Regions from separate parts of the Bacillus spongiae genome, predicted to be linked through region 2. Evidence: predicted binding sites of a transcription regulator. Region 2 holds the regulator's gene; the other holds the start of a gene.
What was found. Region 2 encodes Rex, which represses fermentation and respiration genes when NADH is low (regulators of the CRP and FNR family bind a similar motif). Its sites were predicted from a motif close to TTGTGAAATATTTCACAA; they were not measured.
Positions count from the first base shown of each region.

Region 1: the regulator Rex is predicted to act here: its motif matches at 6,137-6,154, upstream of WAK64_RS19915 (YwiC-like family protein).

Region 1 is NZ_JBBAXC010000023.1:28,906-37,251, reverse strand. Features, by position in the region: gene WAK64_RS19940 (bile acid:sodium symporter family protein) at 506-1,486, shown strand; gene WAK64_RS19935 (mismatch-specific DNA-glycosylase) at 1,470-1,970, shown strand; partial or broken gene WAK64_RS19930 (nucleotidyltransferase domain-containing protein) at 2,286-3,071, shown strand; gene WAK64_RS19925 (hypothetical protein) at 3,242-3,736, shown strand; gene WAK64_RS19920 (neutral/alkaline non-lysosomal ceramidase N-terminal domain-containing protein) at 3,908-5,197, shown strand; gene WAK64_RS19915 (YwiC-like family protein) at 6,216-6,935, shown strand; partial or broken gene WAK64_RS19910 (IS1595 family transposase) at 7,556-7,689, opposite strand; gene WAK64_RS19905 (hypothetical protein) at 8,074-8,346, shown strand, end outside.
Region 2 is NZ_JBBAXC010000027.1:5,752-14,097, reverse strand. Features, by position in the region: gene WAK64_RS20825 (RNA polymerase sigma factor) at 1-260, opposite strand, end outside; gene WAK64_RS20820 (sensor histidine kinase) at 273-2,522, opposite strand; gene WAK64_RS20815 (response regulator transcription factor) at 2,500-3,192, opposite strand; gene tatC (twin-arginine translocase subunit TatC) at 3,431-4,177, opposite strand; gene WAK64_RS20805 (twin-arginine translocase TatA/TatE family subunit) at 4,195-4,359, opposite strand; gene WAK64_RS20800 (redox-sensing transcriptional repressor Rex) at 4,416-5,084, opposite strand; gene WAK64_RS20795 (ABC-F family ATP-binding cassette domain-containing protein) at 5,345-7,270, shown strand; gene WAK64_RS20790 (DinB family protein) at 7,556-8,092, opposite strand.

The sequences.
Region 1 (8,346 bases), on a different contig from region 2:
GGAGTAGGAGGATTATAATAACTCGATTCAAAATTATGAACAAAAGCAGCGAGACGAACGGTTTTTAAACATCCATTTAACGCTTGGGGTACAGTGGGATTCCGAGCGTTTTTATTTTGCTACGATGTCAGTGAACGCCGTTTGACAGAGTATTCATGACTGAAGAAATTTTAAAAATAACCTTCTATTCGGTATTGGCATCTGGGTACATATGTTTAACTAATACTGTATATTGACTTTCTTCTTTCTATAAGCTCCTATACAAAAGAGGTCGATTCCTCGGGGAAGAAATCATTCAAAAACAAGGAATATATGAGATTCAAACAGGATGGACCGAAGTGAAAACTATTCTTGAACTGGGACTTTACTCATTCATTCAGCTTTAAAAAGATGACAACCTTTACGGGACAATGCAAAAAATAAGGAAATTGATTCATCATTTGAAATGACAGGATACTAGAATAAATATGATATACTTTTAAAATGAGTAAACATGAGGAGTTCCATGATGCTAGAGAAATTGAACAGGTGGCTGCAAAAACTATTACCAATTATCACACCCATTAGTGTCATCATAGGTGTTTTATTCGCGGATTATTTAGCTCAATGGACATTTATCGTGCCTTGGGTATTTGCCATGATGACTTTTTCAGGAAGTTTAAGTTCTAACTTTCATTCTGTGAAAGAAGTATTTTTACGACCGCTCCCGTTACTTTTCGTACTGATACTTCTTCATATTGTTATGCCATTATGGGCTTATGGAATAGGATCAATCGTTTTTCAAAATGCTTATACGATAACCGGTTTGGTTCTGGGAATGGCTATTCCAACTGGAATAACGAGCTTTGTTTGGGTATTAATCTATAAAGGTAATATAGGACTAGCCCTTTCGGTCATTTTAATTGACACACTATTATCTCCCATCATTGTTCCTGCTACATTGGCTCTTCTAGTTGGAGAACGGGTACCATTTCATGTTGGGCCCTTAATGAGTGGATTCTTTTTCATGATTGTGTTGCCTTCTCTCATCGGCATGACCCTGAATCAGCTTAGTTCAGGAACGATTAAAGATTCATTAGGAGCTACACTAGCCCCTTTCTCGAAGCTCGGAATTGGTATCGTTGTCTCCATTAATAGTGCTGCGGTTGCGCCTTACTTACGTCATATCGATTATGAATTAATCTTAATTGCTAGTACCGTTTTCGTGATTTCAATGAGTGGCTATTTGCTTGCATGGGTAGTAGGAATCCTAACGAAACAAAATAGAGAAAATAGAGTAACTCTATTATTTTGTGGGGGAATGAGAAATATAAGTGCAGGAGCTGTTATGGCGGTACAATATTTCCCTCCACCTGTTGCAGTGCCTGTAGTAGTAGGCATGCTTTTTCAACAAGTGCTCGCATCGATATTTGGGACAGTATTTGCTAAAACAGAAAGAAACACACTAGGAAGCAGGGAGTTGGAGAAAGTTGAACGAAGTAGTTGACCATTTGCAACCGAATCTTAAAATCGTTTTTATCGGCTACAACCCAAGTGTTCGATCATCAGAACAGGGACATCATTATGCTCATCCAAGTAATCGCTTTTGGAAAATACTCCATGCGGCTTCATTAACACCGAGAGTATTTCACCATTCAGAAGATCAAAATTTACTCTCACTAGGCTACGGTTTTACGAATATTGTCAGTAGACCTACTAAAGCGGCAGCAGATATTACATCTATCGAATACGATGAAGGGAGAGTTCTACTGCAACAAAAACTGGGTATTTATCTCCCAAAGGTAGCCTTTTATGTAGGAAAAGGAGTGTATCAGCAACTTACGAAGCGAAAGAAAATCTATTGGGGGAAGCAGGAAGAAAGTGTTGTAGGTGGTGTCATAGACTTTGTAGCCCCCTCTTCAAGTGGTTTAGTTAGAATGAATATAGATGAAATGAGTGCAATCTATCAACAATTAAATCGGTATATATAAATCAGCCTTATGACATTCAGTCATGAGGTTTTTAATATATACATGAAAAACGAACTATAATAATCGCCTCCCATCAAAAGAATATTCCTATTGTATGAGCTTACTGGGTAGACAAAAATTGAACGGAATACGATAGAGTTATTACTTCTTCAACTAATCTATTTCGTTATAATAAACACATTATAGTATTTTCTATCTAGCTGTTTGGTCAATAAAAAGTCCATTCATACACAGATGGATTCTTAATTCGTTATTGTGGAAAGATTCAAAAAATAATGAAATATTTTATACGATAGAAGCATGGAGGTTACGGTGATGAAAGAAACAATAATAAAATCCTTATTAAAAATTGAAGAAGAATATAATGTAAAGGTTCTATAGGCTGTTGAATCGGGAAGCAGAGCTTGGGAATTTCCTTCAAAAGATAGTGATTATGATGTTCGTTTTATCTATGTGCATCGAAAGAATGATTATCTAGCAATTGACCAAATGGGGATCGGGAAGAAAAGAGATGTAATTGAATTACCAATTAATGATTTATTAGATATATCTGGCTGGGAACTTACAAAGGCATTGAGGCTATTTAGAAAATCCAACCCCCCTTTACTAGAATGGCTAAGGTCAAGGATTGTCTATTATCAAGCTTTCTCTACTGTTGACAAGATGAAAGAGCTTAGTATGGATATTTTTGCTCCGAACTCCTGTTTACACCACTACTTAAATATGGCAAGTAAGAATTTTCGTGAATACTTGCAAGGGGATGAAGTAAGAATAAAAAAATATTTCTATGTATTAAGACCAGTATTAGCTGCGAAATGGATAGAAAAATATAATGAGTTTCCACCATTAGAGTTCCCAAGATTACTAGAGGATCTATTACCTGATGGGGAATTAAAGAAACAAATTCAAATCTTATTAAAAAGAAAAATAAACGGAGAAGAGCTTAATTATGAACCGAAAGTTGAAATCATAAACCAGTTTTTAAATGAGGAAATCATAAGACTAAGAGAATATTCAAAGCAAATAAATATCAATATACAAGACCCTACACATCATCTTGATCTGATATTTAGAAGTACATTAGAAAAGGTGTGGAGCTAGGATTCTTTGTTTTCTGGTAACGAATTAGGTAGTCTACTTATTACCGAATAAAGAAGGTTAGATTTTAAAGAATTGGACAAATGCTACAATAAAATATCGCTTTTATTTTTAAGAAAATGAAATATTCCTCCTTATTGTACGTATAAGTTGTTACTGAGGAGGTTGAAATTATGAAAAATATCATTAGTTTCATCAAGAATTTATTCGTTTTGGTGCCTGTTATTGTTTTACTTGTCGGTTGCTTTTCAGAAACAGTGGATGAGAAAACTATTCGAACTTTTTTGGAAAAAGAGTTCACAGGGCCTAGTGATGAACTAAAGGATGCTTTTGAACAAGATGGAGCATTTCCACCTGAACTAGAAGAGTATGTCGAAGAAAACTATAAGCCTCTCGTTGTGAATTGGGAAGAAATGATTAAATCTAATCAAATTATGCTATTTCAAACATTTGCATATGGATATGGGTTTCAATTAAAACCAACTTCTATTGAGATGAAACTAGTTCAAGATAATGCATATGATTATGAAGTAAAAGTGGAATATACAAAAGACAATCAAAAAAACACTGCAATTATCACGGCAAGAATTAATCTCAATGAAAATGGAAAGATAGTATCTATCCGAAATATGGATGATGATGGTTTATTAGAAATAATGAAACCATGAACAGGCAAATTGAACATAAAATCTAAGAAAGATCGCATTCCTCTAATAAGAAATGCGATCTTTTCCATTTTTTTAATTGTATAATTAGGTTGTATTTGAAATAATTGTAATATAATCATGATAGTTAAGTAAGCAATGAGATCAATGTCATAGGAAGATGGAGAGATTTGAATGAGTAGAGTAGGAGTGTACAAGGTGGATATTACACCACCTTTAGGGATTGACTTTATTGGATATCATAGAACAACAGGGATTACAAACGTTAATGAAAGAATATATGCGACAGCGTTTGTGTTTGAAAGCAACAAAACGAAAACGGTTTTTATTAGTGTCGATAATATTGGAATGCTCGTTGAAGATACTTTAAGAGTCCGTCAGCAAATAGCCATGGAATTAAATATTTCTATTGAAGTAATAACTATTGTCTATAGCCATACTCATTCAGGACCTGCTACAGTCAGTCATAGTGAAGTAGTAAAAGCTTATAAAACAATATTGATAAGAAATGTTGTTAAAGCGGCAGTTAATGCAAACAACAATTTGGAGCCTTCTGAGGTTGGTTGGAATGTTACAACAGGGGACATAGGTGTAAATCGAAGAGAAAATACGCCTGATGGTAAAGTAATAATGGGAACAAATGAAAATGGTATTGTTGATAAACGGATAGGCATTTTAGTAGCTCGAAATAAACATACACAAAAGCTATCCGGAGCCATTGTGTTTTGTACTGCACACCCTAATGTATTAAAGAAGGATAGTGATATCTTATCAGCAGATTATCCGGGATTAACACGCGAAATTCTAGAATCCACATTTAAATGTCCAGTAATCATTGTACAGTGTGCAACTGGAAATGTTAACGCTAAGTACCGTGGTTCAATGGAAGCGTTAAGGAAAATGGCCTATGTATTGAGTGGGAATGTTCTTACGATGATTCCATCTACTCCTTTCAAATCTATTTCCAAGCTTGAAATAATTTCTGATAAGGTGCCATTGGATTTAAAAGCAATTCCTGAACCTGATGAACTAAAAAAAATGGCGGCAGCAGCTGAAGAACAGTGGGGAGTGAATCCAAATAAGTGGCTTACGGCTATGGTAGATAAGTACAATCAGCAAAATAGACACATATCCATTGAGTTGGAAATTCAACTATTTCAACTAAACGAAGGCTTATTTTCAGGAATACCAATGGAGCCTTTTTCGGAATCTGCTCTTATTGTTCAAGAAAAGCTTAAAAGCAATCTTGCTTTTTTTGGTGGCTATACAAACGGATATCTTGGATACCTACCGACAAAGGAGGCATATCCATTTGGAGGCTATGAGGTGGAGCTTAATCCAATCGTATATGGACCCATAACAGGATTATGGATGCCTCCAGTCGAGAATACAGCTGATTTGGTGGTGAACAAAGTCTTTGAACTACACACTATAACATCTTCAACTAATAGCTGCTCTAACTAAAGATATATAACAAACCTTTTTTTTCTAAACATTACGATTCAGCATTCAGCGCAAGAATTGAAAAACATGAACGATGCAATCGATGAATTTTCATTTTAAAAACGAAACTTCTATAAAATTGGAAGTTTCGTTTTGATTTAGTTGGCTTTTTAATTAAGCTACTTTTTTATTATCTAACTATTTAGAGGATTTTAAGATTGGATATTTTGAAAAAGTGATATAGTCAGAACTACCGTTGAAAATGTATCTGCGGACATTAAAGTTATTATTTTTCCTCTGTTTTTCTCTTTTGATGATATTATAAGTTCTCGGGAAAGCGCACTCCATATAACAATAGATACGATGGCTACTATTAATAGCAACATATTTTCGCCCCTTGTATAATAATTTTGACATTTGGTAATATCAATGTATCGAAGTTTCAATATTTTGTAAAAAAATCTTTTTATAATCAAGCCTTTCATCGTGATTTCGTTCTCTGTTGCTGAAACCTTTCAAATACATGAAACCAAGCAAGGTCATTGTTGACGGTTTGGCTATATTAGAGCCACTTTATACGACTTTTTCCACCAGTATGCATTTTAAAGGAATACCAAGAATCAGTACATAAACTCTTTCAGCTGAAGGTTTATGACTGATTGCTAAGTACTATTCTCAAAGTGATCCTTCTATTAGTTTGTATAGCCTATCAATTAGATAAGTCGATTGTAGTATTCTGCTCGGCGATTAAGAATTTCTTCTTGGATTTGAGTAGTTGCTTCATTAGAATTTGTATTCTTTTTCATTTGTTGCTTCTTTTTTTTGTTTTTCATCGTTTACCCTCCGGTTTGTTCATTTATTCTATTAGTATAATCAATACGAGAAGAAACCATAACAAACGGAAGAATGGTTTTTCATCCGCCTTAAGATGGAAGGAAGGACTATTATTCAAACGCTAATATGTGATACAAATCACATATTGACGGTTCTTTGTTTGATAAAATGCTCGTATAGTCTTTATGGAATGGAAGTGACTGAAATGAAAGTAATTTTGCCTAAACAGCATGGAGCGTGGGCTATGTTGATCCTTCCCTTTTTGCTTAGTAGCATTATTGGAAACCCAAGTTTATTTCATCTTCCTTTATTTTTCGGCTGGTTGTTTTTATATTTAGCTACATATCCGCTCTTATTATTTTTAAGAAGGAAGAAGCCTAGTCTTCACGGAAAATGGGCGAGTATTTATTTAGGTTTGGCATTCCTTTTCCTTATTCCACCCCTTTTATATGAGTGGAGGTTGATTTATTTTGGTATAGCCATGATTCCCTTTTTCATCATTAATATATATTTTGCTAAAATCAATCGAGAAAGAGCTTTTTGGAATGATGTAACAGCGATTAGTTCGTTTTGTGTAGGAGGGCTTGCAAGCTATTATTTAGGGGTGGGTTCGCTTGATGAAATGGCCTGGTTTTTAGCCATATTATCGTTTCTTTTTTTCCTTGGTAGTACTTTTTATGTCAAAACAATGATTCGTGAAAAAAAGAATCCAAAGTATAAATGGTATTCATGGGGCTATCATGCGTTAATACCTATCCTTTTACTTATCACAGGGAATGGATTATTTCTAATTGCGTATATTCCAAGTGTATTAAGAGCATTTTTATTTTATGGAAAGAAAATGTCTATCAAAAAAGTAGGGATTCTGGAAATTGAAAACTCGGTGTTTTTTTTGTTAGCCATATTAATGATTATGTATATATGATGATGTTTTTTGATAAGCAAGCGGGTGATTCGTTGTGTTTTTCGTCTCTCAAGTGATCACTGGCGTAAAGGGAATTTCTTTTACTTCTCATGGTAATGCAGGAGCTCATAAGTTTGAGTTGCTGTGAAGTAAGAAATCTAGCCTTAAAAGGGTGGAATGAAATATGGCCTATTTTTTCGCATTTTGAAAAAATAGACATTCTTCTTATAACCAATAAGCAAGTCCAACATATATTGATACAAGAGCAGAGCTTCTGATACTTGTCCGTATTGTTATCACCTCCTCGAATAAACTCTGCTCGAAAGAATAGACCCTAGGAATTTACTTCGCTTAGGGTCTTTGTGTTTGGAATAAATAATTATTTTTTGGTACGGGCTTGTGTTTTATTGTTCACCCTTTGTCCTTTTAAGGGCAAAAAATCCGTGGCCTCTTTTGATTATAGCTACATCAGAAGTGTAGCATTGGCGTGGAAAATTTTTAAAAATATTTTTATTTTAAGGCTCTTTTATTTCAATTGGAATGCATCAATACGTAGTATTGGCAATTCATTCATCCCTTCATTTCCTTCTTATTCAACTACACTACTCCGTTAGTTGAATAAGAAATAACCTAAATGTATCTTATGTTTCCGCATTTGGAATTGAATTTCCTTTAATTATTATATCGTTCATTGTAACTTCATTTGATGACGAATGCTCTCTAATACATGGAACCATGCAAGGTAATGGTTTAGGGACTTGGCTGCAACACCGTTACATTGAAAGAAATGAAGGGGATTAGTAATTTTAAAATAGCGTTAGTATTCGCACTGGAATGGCAACAATTAAGTCAGGCTCAAAAAAGCAGAATCTAGAGAAATTGACGCGAAATTATATAGATTTCTGTCCGATTAACTACTCATCATTGTGATATAGAGTCAATCTATCACGTGAGGTAGAAGCTTTTCTCGAGAAGAGATATAACCAAAAAGTAAGTCGGACTTTGATAATTATGGGGGAATCTACTATTCAGATTTCAATAAAGAAGCTCCTATTTCTAGCTATCCACTAATAAATCTACCATTAACAAGATACTTGTCTATATCAAAAAATGCTAAGAAGCATAAAATATTATATCTACTAGAAAAGGAGGTGTTACTATGACTCAATCAAAATGTAGTATAAGGGAAAACTGCGGGGTTCTTCTTAAGCCGATGGATGCGACTGGTGCTGTTTATGAATTAGGAAATGGGGATTCTAAAAAAGACTGTATTGCGACAGTAACGGCGTTTAATTTAGATGATCCTCTTAAGCCTATCATCATTGATAGTCAAACTTTTGAAATTCCACCCGGGGTTCGAATTGAACTAGAAATTAATCTCGACGGGATCCGTCACCTAACAGTTTTTGTAGAAAAAGATAATCGAAATTGT
Region 2 (8,346 bases):
AAGGCCTCTGGTCCCACCTGCATCCCTTTATACTTCTTTTCTTTTCGAATAAAATCGATGGCCGTTCGGGATGCAATGGCACAAAGCCACGCACCCAATTTCCTCTCATCTTTGACAGTTTCAGCTTTTGCGATCGCTTTTATAAACGTTTCATGTACGACATCCTCTGCAAGGTATTTATCCCGAGTAATGGAATAGCTTATATGAAATAATCGTTTATAAAACAAGCTGTACGCCTCTGAAAAATCAAATTTACTCACTACATCCTCCTCCTATTCCACCGTTTCAATGTCCTCATTTATCTTCAATGAGATCCTTATTTTAAATAAGTCTCCGTCAGCTTCAATATCCATTTCCCCACCATGAAGATCAACAATTGATTTCGCTATCGCAAGGCCAAGTCCAGACCCTTCCGTATGACGTGATGCATCTCCTCTTTTAAACCTTTCAAACAGTTCATCTGTATTTTGACTTAGTTCATATTTTGAAACATTTTTAAACGTAATCAATGCTCGATTCTTCATCATTGAAATATCGATATAAACGCGCGAGTTCTCGAGTGCATATTTTAGAGTATTTCCAATTAAATTATCAAAAACGCGCCACAGTTTTTGACCATCTACAATCGCAAGTACAGGCTCTTTAGGATTCGTTATGCGAAACTGCAGACTTGAATCATTAATTGCATTATCATGTTCCGCTAAAGCCTGCTGCAACAGCTGGACGAGGTCTACCCTGTGCTTCGTTAGTTCCATATTCCCACTGGCCATTTTTGATACTTCAAATAAATCATCAATGAGCAGCTTTAACCGTTTTGATTTCCGATCAATAATGTCAAGGTACGCTTCCTTCTCCTCATTGGATGCACCCTTTACTTTCAGTAATTCGGTGTACGTAATAATGGACGTAAGGGGTGTACGTAGATCATGACTGACATTCGTAATTAGCTCCGTTTTTAGGCGCTCACTTTTTGCTTGTTCATTTAGGGATAGTTTTACTCCTTCTTCAAGCTTGTTAATATTACCTGCAAGTATGACCAACGAATGATCACCTACTGTAGGTAACTCTTCTCCGCGTTCACCTGCGACTAGTTCATTTGTTTTTTCTATAATATTGTTTAAATATCTACTTCTTCTGACTAAAATAATTATTACAGGAATTCCAATTACCACGAGAAGAATTATAAAAAATTCTAATATTACTAAATAATAATTCGAATAATATACCACATTTGGATTTAAAGCAGTTACCAAACTGGCAATGCATAAACCAACAATGATAGCGATTAATAGGACTACTAGAAAACGGAAACTTCGATTCACCATTTTTTCAACATTAGTGAATAATTTATAAAGCAGTGATTTACTCCACTCCTGCTTAATTTTCCTGCCTTTTTTTATGTTAGTTAAAATGGATTTTCCATATAAAAACAGTAGGAGCCATACAACCGCTACGATAAGCGAAAGCATAATTAGGTCAATAAAAGCATAATCTCTATACCAAAATCGCAGCCATGGTATCCATATATATTCCCTTGGGTGATTAGAAAACGTCAAACCTAATAAGACAACTATAAGGAACGTACTTATTCTGACATCAACGGGTAGCTTATATAAAAACGCGCTCCATTTTTCCATAAAAGTATGAATGCTCTTCGATTTTCTCCCAATAAAAAAGCATAAAATAAGAGCAACTATACTTATAAGAACATAGAGGATAAATACTATTTGTTCCTGTTCATATTTTTCAAACTCTTGTGCTATAGCATTAGTTGAAGACGTTGGAACAGCGATCCAACCATCTATCATTCCTGACAGCTCAGGGGGAATATCGATCCACCCAAATCGATTCAGCAGATCTCTTCCAATTGGAATTGATTCTTCGGCTACATACACCATGTTATTTTCGTTAAAATAATTTTCTACTTCACCTTTTAAATTTGGTATATTTGTGTAAATCTCTCCGTTTGTTTGATTTATAAAATGGTAAAGAAAGTCATTTTTTTGTTCCTTAAAAAAGGAAGATTTAATTTCACTCTCTTTATAATAATCTTCTATTTGTTGTTCTCTTTCTTTCAAAATTTCTTGCATCACATACTCATCACTTTGAAGACTTTGAGCACTTTTCTTTATTTCCTCAATTTTTTCATTTCTTTCTACGATAAGGGATTCAACTTCCTCTAAGTTTCCTGTATCGATTGCACTATTAAGTGCATATTCATACTCTTCTTTAATTCTCTCGATTTCAATGCCGCTCGTATCAATAAACCCATATTCACTACTGTGAATATCTGGTAAGCTAATTAATGTTTTGGCTTCTTCTAAAGTGAAACCATTTAACTCATTCTCTTCTAAATCCTGAATAAAAAGAAAGTATTGATCCTTAAAAGCATAGGTTTCCGAATAATCACTTTTAGTGTAAAAAAGGCCATTCATTTTAAATAGGACGAGTCCACTGAACCCAAAAGTAAGCAGAATTAACCATATTCCTAGCACCCATCTATTTTTCCATTTTGTATCCAATCCCCCACACCACCTTTAAATACCTTGGATTTTTCGGGTCAATTTCAATTTTTTCGCGAATTTTTCTTATATGAACGGCTACTGTATTTTCTGCATTATAGTAAGGTTCATCCCATACCCGTTCATAAATTTCATTGACTGAAAACACCCTGCCAGCATTCGTCATTAATAAGTTAACAATTTTATATTCAATTGGCGTAAGCCTGACAGGCTCTCCATGCACTGTCACTTGTTTGGCTGATTGCTCCAAGGTCAATCCATGTAAATCAATCACATCGTTTTTCCCCTCAATAGACCCAAAATTAACATACCTTCTTAATTGAGACTTCACGCGAGCAACAAGCTCCATAGGGTTGAACGGTTTTGTAATATAATCATCTGCTCCCACTTGTAAACCCAAAATTTTATCCGTATCCTCACTCTTAGCACTTAACATGATAATTGGTATGTTTTTCTCTTCACGGATTTTATAAGTCGCTGAAATGCCATCAAGTCTTGGCATCATAATATCTAATATAATCAGATGGATGGGATGTTCATTAATCATTTCTAAGGCTTCTACACCATCTTTTGCCTTTAAAACGGTCACGCCTTCGTTCCTTAAATAAATTTCAATCGCGTCCCGAATTTCTTTTTCATCATCCACCACTAAGACAAAATAGTTATCCATTGATCCGCCTTCTTTCCTGAACGATTTCTCTTTAGCTTTAGTGTACTAGAAAAAACTTATCATTTATTTACATATTTTCTTAAGATTTTCTTAAGGCTACTGGTAAAACTCAACAATCTTTATTCCTCGTCATTCACTACTATCTATTATGAATAAACGAAAGGAAACTTATCAATCAAACAAAAAAAGCCGCCTATTATCGACAGATAATAGGTGGCTTCTGTATAAAACTTATAAATTATTCTTCCATTTCTCTTTTTTGCTCAGCAATTAATACCTTTCGATAGCCTATCTTACAAATCCACAGACTAATCTCGTACAAAATGAATAGTGGGACCGTTACGAGTAAGTGGGACATAAGGTCAGGTGGCGTAATCATCGCTGCAATAATAAACAAAATGAAATACGCATATACCCTCATTTTGGACATAAGCATTGGCGTAATGATACCAAGTCTTGTCAAAAATAGCATGATAACGGGTAGCTGAAATAAGAAACCGAACGGGATGGTCATTTGAAATAAGAATTCAAAATACTCATTAATACCGATTTCTTGTTCAATTTCAAGATTGGTAGATAAATTCAGCATAAAATCTACCACGAATGGGAACAGAATAAAATAGGAAAAAGAAAGCCCACCAACAAACAATAACATTACGATCGGGATGTAGCTTAACGTCACACGTTTTTCTTTTTCATATAATCCTGGAGATACAAAAGACCACACCTGATAAAGAATCACAGGCAGTGTCATTAGTAAGGATAAAAATAAGATTACTTGAACATAGATTTTCAATGGATCCGTCAGACGAAATGCATTCATCGTTAGTTCCTTTGCTTCATCGGCATTTTGTAAAAAGCGAATGAGTGGTTCAGCAAGAAAAAAACTTATCACAATGGCAAACAGTAAGAAAACGACCACGATGAGAAGTCGTTTTCTTAATTCATCTATATGTTCATAAACAGTCATTTGATTTTGACTCATGATTCTTCACCTAGCATTTACTTAACATCTTTTTTTTCATCTTCATCCGCTAAGCCTTTAGTGGCATTTTTGAATTCGCGCAACGTATTTCCCATTGCTTTCCCTAGCTCGGGCAATTTTTTCGGACCGAAAATTAATAATGCAACTACGACGATTGCTACAAGACTACCTGGACCTGGCATTACGCTACACCTCCTCAGTAATATATTACACCATTATACCGTTAAATCCTAATTTCTTATAGACCTTCTTGTGACGTTTCCGTGTCATCATTTGAATAATTTTTTAAGAAATAGACAAGTGACTGCAGCTCGACTGCTAAATCAATATGATGGATACGAATAGAAGCAGGAACATTTAAGCGCGCTGGTGTAAAGTTTAAAATCCCCTTCACATTCGCGTTGACTAACCGATCGGTAATGCTTTGTGCTACTGGAGCTGGAACGGTTAATATGACCACTTCTATATTCCCTTCAAGAAGTTTTTCTTCTAATTGAGCGAGAGGGAAGACAGGCACTTCACCAAATTCCATCCCTACCTTTTCTGGGTTAACATCAAAGGCTACCTCAATTTTAGTATTATTATTTTTCAAGAAATTATAATGAAGGAAAGCTGTTCCTAAATTACCAACCCCTATTAAACCTACCTTTGTGACCTCATCCTGGCTTAATGTTTTACTAAAGAAACTTAATAGGTAATTGACATTATAACCATAGCCCTTTTTTCCGAGTGCTCCAAAATAAGAGAAATCCCGTCGAATGGTTGCTGAATCTACTTTTACTGCTTCGCTTAATTCTTTTGAGGAAACTCGTTGTTTCCCCGATGAATGTAAATTTTGAATAAAGCGATAATATAGCGGCAAGCGTTTTGCTGTAGCTTGCGGTATTTTCATTGTGTCTTGATTCATTTTTTATCCCCCCGCCATCTCTTTCACCACTGTATATCATCTAAATAGAACAGCTCTTGTGGCTTTACTTGTTTTTGAATTCTGTTAGCGCTTCCATTTTGTCACTTTCATTATTTTTTATATAGACAAACGATCGAGATACTCTTCTCTTCATATCATACACCATTTTTCTATTTCTGTCTGTTACCTACTTCACAAGTTATGCTATTGCTCATTTGCTTTTAAATACGATACACTAATAGTATAAATGAGGTGAAATCATGATTTTATTACAAGTAAATAATGTGACAAAGCATTTTGGTGCTGAACTTATTTTATCGAATATAAAATTAGAAATAAAATCAAACGATCGAATTGCATTAGTTGGTCGTAATGGAGCGGGAAAATCGACTCTATTAAAAATTATCTCCAATCAGCTATCTTATGATTCAGGTGAAATCATTAAACCGAAACATGTAACAATGGGGTATTTGGCGCAGCATACAGGACTTGAATCCAATTTATCTATTTGGGAAGAGATGCTTTCCGCCTTTGACCATGTTCGCCAACTTGAAGGAAAAATACGCAAACTAGAACACAGCATGGCATCTCCTGAAGTATACGATGACACAGAACGATATGAGAGAATCGTTCAAGAATATGATCTCCTTACTGTGAAATTTAAAGACATAGGTGGGTACCAATACGAATCGGATATTCGGACCATTCTTCATGGACTAAATTTCGCGGACTTTGACTATTCAACGAAAATTTCCACTTTAAGTGGAGGACAAAAGACAAGGCTAGCACTGGCTAAGTTACTTTTAACAAAGCCTGACCTCCTTATTCTAGACGAACCGACAAACCACCTGGATATTGAAACACTTTCCTGGCTTGAGCAATTTTTACAAGGATACCCAGGTAGCATTCTCATTGTTTCCCATGACCGCTATTTCCTAGATAAAGTTGTTACGAAAGTCTATGAAATTTCAAGAAAAAATACGAAGAAATACCACGGTAACTATAGCGATTATTTAAATAAAAAAGCCGAAGACTATGAACGTGAAAGTAAACAATTTGAACGTCAACAAGCGGAAGTAGCCAAACTGCAAGATTATATTCAACGCAATCTAGCTCGCGCCTCTACAACCAAAATGGCACAAAGCAGACGAAAAAAGCTTGAAAAGATGGACCTCATGTCTCAACCGTTAAGTTCTGAGAAATCTGCTCATTTCTCCTTTGGCATTGAGCGACCTAGTGGGAATGATGTTCTTAAAGTGGATGACCTTACTATCGGTTATGAAAGCACACCATTATCCTCTCACTTGAATTTCCATTTATCAAAAGGAGATAGCATTGCATTAGTAGGTCCAAATGGAGTAGGAAAATCAACGTTAATAAAAACGCTTGTCAATAAACTGCCTTCTCTATCAGGAAGCTTTCAGTTTGGGACGAACGTAATGATTGGCTACTACGATCAAGAGCAGGCAGAATTATCGTCCAATAAAACGGTCCTTCATGAGTTATGGGATGAGTATTTATTGAAGCCCGAAAAAGAAATTCGCACTGTTTTAGGCAATTTCCTTTTTTCAGGAGACGATGTTTTAAAGCCCGTTCATTCACTTAGTGGCGGAGAAAAAGCACGGCTTGCCCTTGCAAAGCTCATGATGGAAAAACCAAATGTTCTGATTCTTGACGAACCAACGAACCATTTAGATTTAGATAGTAAAGAGGTTCTTGAAAACGCACTGATTGATTACCCAGGAACCATCCTTTTCGTCTCACATGACCGTTATTTTATCAATCGAATCGCAACTAAAATCGTTGAACTATCCAGTAGTGAAACAAAAGAGTATTTAGGAGATTATGATTATTTTGTTGAGAAAAAGCAAGAAGTAGAAGAGCTCGCTTTATTAGAAGAAAAAGAACGAGAAGAAATAGCAACCTCCTCTTCACAAACAGCAAAAGGAAGTCATCGTATTGATAAGGAAGCAAAAAAACTTGAACGCCAACGCGCGAGAAGAATTCAAGAAATTGAAGAAAATATTGAAAAGCTAGAGTCAGACATTACGGAAAAAGAAGCACAATTATTTGATACGACCCATTTTCAAGATGTAGAAACAATGAAAAGACTTCATGATGAAGTAGAGGCAGCGAAAGAAACTTATGACGAGCTTTTAGAAGAATGGGAATTACTACAAACATAACTTCCATCCCCTGCCTTTTTGCAGGGGATGTTTTTTTAATATAATTTCCACAATGTTATACACATTTACGACCCTACTACATTAATACTCACAGAGTTTTTCCACATTATCCACATAATTATTCTTAGTTTTCCACATTTTTATTCAAAATGGAAGCGTTATTATTTTTGATTGCTCACAAATTATACATGGATATCCACAACTTATCAACAGATTGTGTACAAAACAAACGTTCTAGTGGATAACTTTTTAATCTCTTCACCTTCTCTTCCTAATATTTTACTTCTATAATTTAAGAGCTTCCTGATTTGTAGAGAGCTTACGTCTAATCATTCTAATTTGTCCACGGTGACTAATCTCATCTTCCATTACGTGATACCATAAATAATAAAGATTGTGTGGGATACCATTAGACCATGTTCTTTCTTCATATAACCAATCATCTGACTTCGTCTTAAACAAGTTTAGTGTTCTTTCTCTTACAGTTGATAACGCTGCTAAATAATAGTCAATTGAGTTATTTTTTATGTTAGCCCTCGCATTTTCTCCTAACTCCAAAGCATGTTTCCATTTCGATAATTCCGCTTCGTTAAAATCTCTTCCTTCAAATGAAATAACTTGGTGAACAGCTTCAATGGAAGCAATATGAAGCAATAAAGCCCCAATACTGTTTGCATCTTCCTCATATAAATAATCTAATTCTGACTGACGAAGTTCTGCAATTTCACTAATAGTTGTTTCCCTAGTATGCTCCAGCATTGTGATGAGTTCTCCAATTGTAGAAGAATAACCTTCTCTTGGCTTTACTAGATAATCCATTATTTTCCCTCCTATAAATGGTAATTATGATTTTACCAGTCGGGTAGATTATTTAAAGCCTTAAAATGATACTTAAATAGTGATATAATAAAATTGAACATAGAAAAAAAACCCAACAACCCGACACTCAATTGATTCGAGGTGTATAAAAACGTTGAGTTTTCCACAATTAATCCACAAGTAGAAATGTATTTACATCCAAATTTAGAAGATCAACCGACCTCTTCCAATTATTCTGAATGAGTTACTCCATTAAT